4 regions of the Tissierella sp. MB52-C2 genome follow, and region 4 is predicted to be linked to each of the others. Evidence: riboswitches for the same ligand, from Rfam matches in the RefSeq annotation. Region 4 holds a riboswitch; each other region holds the start of a gene.

Region 1 (2,209 bases), 1.6 Mb from region 4:
CTACTAATATATCTGGAATAATCATTTCCTTTAGATCTATTAAAGTTATTGTAATAAGTATAGAAAAAATAATTGCATAAAAGAAAAATTCTAGTGTTAACCCATATTTCTTATAGATGAATAAATAGATAATAGAATTGAGTAGTTCAACTATTGGGTACTGAAGGGAGATTTTCTCCCTACAGTACCCACATTTCCCCTTATGATGTATAAAGCTAAGTACTGGTATTAGATCATACCATTTTAGATTTGTATTACAATTTGGACAATGGGATGCTGGATAGGCAATATTCTCATCCCTTGGTATCCTATATATACATACATTTAAAAATGAACCTATTAATAATCCGTATAGGGAAATTAGTATAGTCATTTGTACTGCTCCTTTTGTTGATGTTATTTAATCTTCTTTTACTTCTTCTACTACTTTGATTTCTCCATCTTTAATTCCCACTTCACCTGGTTCTACCTTTATATCTCCCTCTTTAGTTATGGACACTTTAAACTCTTTATTATCAAAAGTTTTAGGTGTTTCTTCTTTATCGAAATATTTTTTAAAATTCTCCTCAGCTGTTATTTCTGTATCATTTGTAGAGTCATGAGCATCAGGATAATCAGCTAAATACATTGTTGCTGTACTCTTCAATATCCTTACATTGGCATTATGTGCTGATACCTTTGCACTATTTCTTGAGCCAGATAGCTTAGGCACAGCAATTCCCGCTAAAATCCCCAATATTGCAATAACTACTACTAATTCCACCAAAGTAAATCCTTTTCTTTTCTTCATTTTTTCATTAAACCATTTTAACATTTCTTTCCCCCCTTAATTTTTTTGCTAAAACTTCATATAATTATAATTATCTCCTTTTTAAATCACCACCTTTAAAGTGTCTGAAAATTGAGTTTTTAGCTTTTTTATACAAAAAAACTGCATAAATAATACAACTATTTATGCAGCCGAACGATCATTTTTATCCTTAGATAATTTTAGACTCAGGCTTTGCGTCACTAGGTTTCCCTAGCTTTGCCCTGGAAATACAGGAATTTCGCTAAATTAATTTAATTTATTTATTTCCTGTTACATTATGTTTTTAATTGTCAAATTTTAGATTGTATTTACCATATCAAACATTGGTATTGCCATTGCTATTACTATAAATCCTATTATTAGAGCCATGACTATTAACATTATTGGCTCCATTAGTGTTGTCAGTCTTTGTAAAGCTACTTCTACTTCATCGTCATAGAAGTCTGCTGTCTTATATAATATATCGTCTAATGCTCCTGATTCTTCACCTACTTTTATCATTGAATCAACCATTGGTGGAAATATTCTTGTTTCTGATACTGCATTTGATAAAGTCGCTCCTTTTCTTATATCTTCCATGGATTTTTCCAGTCTATTTTCTACTACTTTATTTCCCACTACTCTACCTACCACTTCTATGGACTCCAATAGTGGTATACCACTAGACATAAGTGTTGATAATGTTCTTGTAAATCTTGATGTTATTATCTTTACATTAGTATCCTTTACTACTGGTATCTTTAATTTTATAGTATCCAATGTTATTCTTCCAGATGGTGTTTCTTTATATAATATGAGCCCAGCCACAGCTAAAATTACTCCTCCTAAGAATAAATACCAAAACTCTGTTAGCCAATTGCTTATATTTAGTAGTATTTGTGTAGGTAATGGCAGGGCCTGCCCACTACTTTCAAACATTCCAATAAATGTAGGCATTACTGCTATAAGTAAAAATATAACTACACCTATGGACACTATACTAAGAATTATTGGATATATCATGGCTGATTTAATTTTGTTTTCCAATTTGTTTTCCTTTTCAAAATGAACTGCCATTCTTTCCATTATAGTATCTAAGTTTCCACTTACTTCCCCTGCTTGAACCATATTTATAAGGAGACCAGGAAATACTTTTTTATGTTTTCTCATGCTTTCTGATAATGTAAATCCTTTTTGTACACTTTCATAGACACCGCTTAAAGCCTTAATTAGGGCTTTATTTTGAGATTGTTTCTCTAATATTTCTAAACATTTTACTATACCTATTCCTGCATCTAGCATGGTGTAAAATTGTCGGCAAAATACTGCTAAATCTTTTTTCTTAACTTTTTTAGAAAATAAATCTATTTTAGCATCTGATTCTATATCTCTTTCAATAGATATCGGAATATAATTATT
Region 2 (2,209 bases), 1.3 Mb from region 4:
GTGAATCCGATTACCTTATTTATATTATACCATAAATTATAGTAAAGTAAACATTCAGTCAAATATTATTTGACTGATGTAGAATTAATTCATAATAGTATCTATATTAGCTATTTTAATGATATAGAAGAAGTGACTAGGAGAAATCTCTAGTTTTTTTATTTTTTGACATTCTTAATAATTAATTCATTATACTTATTTATAGCAATATCTAATTCTTGACTAGCTTTTATTATTTCTTCATCTTGTAAATTAAAGTCCTTCTTATCAAGTAAAATGTTTAAGTTTTTCTTTAATTCGTCTATATTTTTCATTAGATCTTTTATATCAGACAAAATTAGCACCTCCTGAATAATAGGATGTGCTAATTAATAAATAAATATGCTGTTGGAATAAAATAAGACTATTAAGTTCATGTTACTTTTACTTATTAGAAGTTTACATATAATTACTTCTATTAATTTACTAAAAACTGTTTTATTATTATATTGATCCATAAAAAAGAACCTCATTTCATTGTTTTCTGGTTAAAAACAATTTAATGCAAGGTTTTTTTTCATTACATAAATTTTTCCATGTCAACTTGCAATTACTTCTTTAATGCAACATTAATACCTAGGGAATTGCTTTATTTTTTATAGAAGCATATTTAATATTTGAATCTGCCTTACAAAGGAGAAGTGCACTATTATTTAATTAATTATTTAAAATAAAATGTACTAAATTTATCACAGGATTTTAATTAACATATCTATATATTCTAGAAGATATGATATACTTTAAAGAATATTCACAGTAATCTGACATAAGAATATAGAGTAAATAATATTAGCAAATAACCTGGAAGGCTGAGACGCAAAGTCCTAGAGTCTAAAGTGAAATACAATGACAGTCCAGCCACCAGATTAGGAAAAGGAATAGAAAGGAGGGAACCGTTATCATAACCAAAGGGGGTGTAATTTGATTAACTTAAATCTTCTATGATGTTTCTTAGTTAAAATCTTAAAAACTAGGGGGAATATAAATTGATAACCTTTTTTAAATCAAGAAAAAGTAAATCTTTTGTATCTATGATGATAGCAATGCTTTTGACGCTTAGTTCATTTGTATCCTTTGCTGAAAACCTAGATACAAATCAAAGTAATCAAGAATTGTTAAAGGATAAGATATCAAGTGAAGTATTTGATAGGTTTGATTCTGGGGAAGATAAGGTTGAAGTTTTAGTTAAATTAAGAGAACAAGCTGATGTAGAAAGAATAGCTAATGATGAAAGATTACAGTTAAATTCTTTAGAGCTTGACAATGACGAAATGAAATTATTGACTAGAGAAGCAGTCATTGATGAGTTAGAAAGCATTGTTGAAAGAACACAATATAGATTGTTACAATATATTGAAACTGAAACTAAAAATGGTAATATAGAAGAATATGAGTCCTATTATATAGTCAACATGATATATATAAAAGCTACACAGGATGTAGTTAATAAAATAGCACTTATGAATGATGTAGAAAAGGTTTATTTTAATGAAAAGATATACCTAAATGATTATACTAGAGATCCTGAAGGTATAATTGAGATAGTAGAAGAAGAAACAGATATAGCAGAAGAAATTGAAGTTGAGGAAGGTAAATTTGAAGTTATTGGAGAAGAAATGCAAGAAACCATGAGAGCAAGTGATATTACCCCTAAAGCTGTATTACCATCAGATATTGAGTGGAATATAAAAATAGTAAATGCTGATAAAGTGTGGAGCACATACGGGATTGATGGTACAGGAGTTGTAATAGGTATGATTGATTCAGGGGTAACATGGAATCATCCAGCCTTGAAAAATAAATACAGAGGGTATAATCCAGCAACTGGAGCAGTAAATCATAATGGGAACTGGTATGATGCATATGCTGGAAGAACAACTCCATATGATGATTCACAATTACCACATGGTACTCATGTAATGGGTACTATATTAGGACAGGAGCCATCAGGTAAAAACGCAATAGGTGTTGCACCTGGAGCTAAATTTATAGTTGCAAAAGGATTGGGACCAAATGGAGGATCTGCAAACCAATTAATATCAGCAGGACAATGGATGCTTAAACCAGGTGGAAATGCTGCAAATGCACCAGATATAATTAATAATTCCTGGGGTGGCGGTACTGGAATCAATGACTGGTTTAGAGGAGTAGTAAGAGCATGGAGAGCGGC
Region 3 (2,209 bases), 340 kb from region 4:
GAAATATACAACTACTAAAACAAGATGCCTATGGTAATTCATTAGAAGGTGCAAAGTTTGCTCTATATGATGAGAATGGAAAAAATCCAGTACTTGATAAAGACGGAAAAAATATAGTTGCAATAAGTGGTGACAAAGGTATAGTCCTATTTGAGAATATACCTTATGGAAAATATCAAGTAAAGGAAATAAAATCACCAGAAGGATATAAACTTGAAGTAGAAAAAGCATATCACATATCCATTAAAGAAGATGGAGTAACTGTGGAAAAGGATATAAATGATAATGCTCTAATAGTAACAAATATTGAGCTTGGAAGAATAAAGATAATTAAAGTAGACAATGCAAATGAAAATAGACGTTTATCAGGAGCAATATTTGAAGTTAGAGATATTGAAGGAGCTGTAATAGATACAGTAACTACAGATAGGGATGGTATAGCTATGGTAGAAGAGTTGGAATATGGAACTTATACCATAGGTGAAACAAAAGCACCATCAGGCTATAGATTAAATAGACAAGAATATAGTGTTACTGTAAATGGCGAAGATGATGGTGAGAATATAGAAGTATCTCTGACAGTGAAAAATACTAGGATTCCAGTAAACCCAGGACCAGGACCAGATCCAACAGATCCAGAACCACCAGTCAGACCACCAGTAAAACCACCGACAAAACCACCAGTAGATCCAGAAAAACCAACAGAGCCAACAGAGCCTGTTGACCCGACGGAGCCAGTGGAAATAACAGAGGTACCAGAGCCAGAGGAACCGGAAATACCAATAGTTATTACACCACCAAAGGGCGGAACCGTTGAGTTTGATGAAGATGGTAATTGGAAATATACTCCGAATCCAGAATTTACAGGAAAGGATAGTTTTGTTCTAAAACATCCAGATGGAACAGAGGAATTAATAGAAATAGATGTAGATGCTCCATTAGGTGGAACAGATGCAGATCAAAAAGCACCTACACTACCAAAGACGGGGCAAGTAGGTTCAATATTAATCTATCTTGTAGGGCTATTATTCATAGTAGTGGGAATAGTTCTAAGAAGAAGAACAGTCTAATACTCTAAGACAGGGAATATTAATATTCTCTGTCTTTTTTGTTCATATTTGAAACCAGATTTAAACAACAAGTATTGGGTATATAATAAATACAAATCTCTATAAGATAATTCAAGCAACTAGGACGAAATTCCTATTTACTTGAATTGGAAGATATGATAAACTGAAGAAAATAAATATATTTTATTGGTGCTTTCCACCGATAAAGGCAAATTTAGCGAAAGCTAGAGACGCAAAACTAAAGGGCCTTCCTTAGAAATAAGATGGCAGCCAGTTACCGAAAGGAGAGTTTTTTATGTTTAGAAAACATAGTATTATACTCTTGCTAGTTGTGACTTTGTTATTATTTTCAACAGTGGCTCAAGCAGCTGGTGGTTATATTGATAAATCTCAAGTGAATAGCGGAGTAATAAATATTAACTACAATAATGGTAAAGTTGGAGCAGTAAGAGTTAGCAAAGGTAGTACAAGCTATGATTATATATTAAAGGGAAACGAGACTATACCTTTACAACTTGGAAATGGTGAATATACTGTATTGGTGTTAGAAAATGCAGGAGGCAATAAATTTAAACAAATTGCTAAGGAAACTATTACATTAAAATCTATAGATTCAAATGAAGTATATCTACAATCTATTCAAATGATTAATTGGAACAATGATATGAATGCCATAAAAAAGGCAAAGGAATTAACTAAAAACGCTAAGAATAATAAGGAAAAGGTAGAATCAATTTATAACTATATCATAACTAATGTAAGCTATGATAATGACAAGGCAAATAAGTTAAGCTCAAACTATATACCAAAAATAGATGAAACTTTAAAATCACAAAAAGGAATATGTTATGACTATGCATCTCTATTTGCAGCAATGACTAGGTCAGTAGGATTACCTACTAAACTGCTTATGGGACATAAGAATGATATAAATGAATATCATGCATGGAACCAAGTATATTTAGCAGATAGCAATGAATGGATTATTATAGATACAACTTATGATGCTGGCAAGCAAAAAGGAAACAAATCTATTCCTATGATAAAAGATGGAAAAGATTATAAAATAGAAAAAGAATACTAAAATAACAAGGGATATCCCTTGTTATTTTAGTTATTATATGATTATTTATCTTTTA
Region 4 (2,209 bases):
TCCATCCTCTACATAATCTGTAGACGAGTCGGTTCCCGAAAATCCATAGTTACCTAAGTTCAAATAAAAATCTGTAGGTACAACGCCTTTTCCTTCTGGTGTTGTAATTATAGGCCACTGTAATTTTTCACTTAGAGCCTTTACTTGCTCTGATAGCCCTCTGCAACCCCTTCCCACCATAATAATTCCATCTTTTTCTCCGTTTATGACTTCTATAGCTTTATCTATGGACTCATCATCAAACATAACTTGAGGAATTGCTACTTGTTCAGGCATTGACTCAATAAGCTCAGAAATCTGTATATCAATAGGTATAGATACATGAACAGGTCCCATAGGAGGAGTTAAAGCAATTTCCATAGCCTCCTTTAATGTAGACAGTACACAATTCTCATCAAGTACGGTTTTACTATACTTTGTAATAGGTTTTAATATTTGTTCTGTATTTAGTTCTTGAATAGCGCCTTTTCCAATCTGCCATCTATGTACATATCCTGTTATAAATAGAACAGGTACCTTAGATCGCATTGCATCACCTATACCATTAACCATATTGTTAGTCCCAACACCACCAGCAGCAATACAAACTCCCATCTTTCCAGAAATACTTGCATATTTCGCAGCCATATAAGCTGCCCCTGCTTCATTCTTAGTAATGATAGGTTTAATGCTTACATCATTCATCGCATCATAGAGAGCACTTACAGTACCTGCCGACATACCAAAAATATATTCTACCTGATTTTGTTCTAAGTATTCCATGACTCCATTAGCAATTTTCATATGATGCTACCTCCTTAATTTATATTTTTATCTATTCATATAATCTTTAATTAAAGTTTCACATTTTTTTATTTCCTCAAAAGTAAATTCATGAGGTTGTCCAATAGAAGCTATACATATAATCCCTTCCAAAGTTTCACTTTTCATTACAGGGACTACTAGGATGCTATCTATACCAAATAGGAAAAAAGCATTTGAAGAAAGTTCATTTCTATTTACATCAGAAATTGCAATAGGTTCTTTTTCTTCTGCGATCTTCATGAGTATCTTATGTTCTTCTATATAGACTACATTTTTAGCATGGATATTTTTCCATTGTTCCATAGCTAATGCATTCGTCTTAGTCTTATAAATAGGGTGAAGCCTGCCATCTCTGATCTCATGATATCCAATATCTTCAATACCTGTTGTATCTTGTATTTTTTCAAATAATTCATCCAGAAACTTTTCTTGCATTTTCTTCCCTCCATTTCTTATAAATATGATCATAAGGAATTTTCAAGATATAATAGAAATCTGCAATAAAAAAGACAGATAGCCACTAAGACATGCTATCCATCTTCCATAGCAAAACTTAGCAGCTTGGCAGTCATAGAACAAATTCCTTAGACCCATAGCTTTGCGTCCTTATCTTTCAATAAGTTTGCCTTGTTAATGTTGTACTTTTTTGTCATTAAAGAGATTATACCATAAAAAATTACCAAAATATGTAAAATTTTGTAATATTATATGTATTTCTTGTAAAATTCTTATAAAATGAGTAATTTATTCGAATTTTGGGGTTTTAAAAGCTAAATAATTAAAAATCAGGACTTAAGTCTTAATAAATATTGGAGTTTTGCTGGAGTCTTTTTCTATTCTTCCTTTTTCCATAAAAAAATATTAAAAACGAATTCTGGAGAATTCGTTTTTAATATTTTTTATAATTTTATGCTATCTTCTCTTAATTGGTTGTTTTTTATTTTAAGACAACTCATCTTTTATTTATCTCAATTCTTGGTCTAACCTATTCTTTACTTCTTCTGGAGTTAATCCTCTAGCATTTATTACTGGTGCATTAGTTTCTGTATCACTGATTCCCATCATGTCAGTATTGTATCCTGCTGTTACTATTGCATCTAAACCACTTAGCTTTTTAATATTTTCATCTATTGAACCACTTAAAGATTCAACTGTATATCCTGACTTAATTAAGTAACCTGCCACATTGGTTAATCCTTTTTCTATACCAATCTTTTTCATATTCATCACCTCATGGTTTATTTTGTACAATTCCTAATATAATATACTCTAGATATTTTATTGATTCACAGTATATATTAGTTATTCTATAAACGAAAAGTACTCCCTAAAGGAGTACTTTTCGTTTATGCAGCTATACTTATATTTTCTATGTCTTCCACTACATTTCTTATCCATTTTTTAG

What was found. Region 4 has a riboswitch for cyclic di-GMP ahead of RBU61_RS17955 (GAF domain-containing protein). Riboswitches for the same ligand answer to the same signal wherever they lie in the genome.
Region 1: another riboswitch for cyclic di-GMP. It lies ahead of RBU61_RS09790 (type II secretion system protein); the one in region 4 lies ahead of RBU61_RS17955 (GAF domain-containing protein).
Region 2: another riboswitch for cyclic di-GMP. It lies ahead of RBU61_RS11580 (S8 family serine peptidase); the one in region 4 lies ahead of RBU61_RS17955 (GAF domain-containing protein).
Region 3: another riboswitch for cyclic di-GMP. It lies ahead of RBU61_RS16290 (transglutaminase-like domain-containing protein); the one in region 4 lies ahead of RBU61_RS17955 (GAF domain-containing protein).

The regions. Positions count from the first base shown of each region.
Region 1 covers NZ_CP133261.1:1,939,265-1,941,473, forward strand. Annotated here, with positions in the region: gene RBU61_RS09785 (prepilin peptidase) at 1-373, opposite strand, end outside; gene RBU61_RS09790 (type II secretion system protein) at 401-814, opposite strand; cyclic di-GMP riboswitch class I at 953-1,042, opposite strand; gene RBU61_RS09795 (type II secretion system F family protein) at 1,109-2,209, opposite strand, start outside.
Region 2 covers NZ_CP133261.1:2,312,123-2,314,331, reverse strand. Annotated here, with positions in the region: gene RBU61_RS11585 (aspartyl-phosphate phosphatase Spo0E family protein) at 159-335, opposite strand; cyclic di-GMP riboswitch class I at 821-905, shown strand; gene RBU61_RS11580 (S8 family serine peptidase) at 1,026-2,209, shown strand, end outside.
Region 3 covers NZ_CP133261.1:3,234,723-3,236,931, reverse strand. Annotated here, with positions in the region: gene RBU61_RS16295 (SpaA isopeptide-forming pilin-related protein) at 1-1,070, shown strand, start outside; cyclic di-GMP riboswitch class I at 1,268-1,352, shown strand; gene RBU61_RS16290 (transglutaminase-like domain-containing protein) at 1,366-2,154, shown strand; gene RBU61_RS16285 (ABC transporter permease) at 2,196-2,209, opposite strand, start outside.
Region 4 covers NZ_CP133261.1:3,574,332-3,576,540, reverse strand. Annotated here, with positions in the region: gene RBU61_RS17960 (thiamine pyrophosphate-binding protein) at 1-783, opposite strand, end outside; gene RBU61_RS17955 (GAF domain-containing protein) at 811-1,239, opposite strand; cyclic di-GMP riboswitch class I at 1,357-1,441, opposite strand; gene RBU61_RS17950 (YkuS family protein) at 1,768-2,025, opposite strand; gene RBU61_RS17945 (MATE family efflux transporter) at 2,151-2,209, opposite strand, start outside.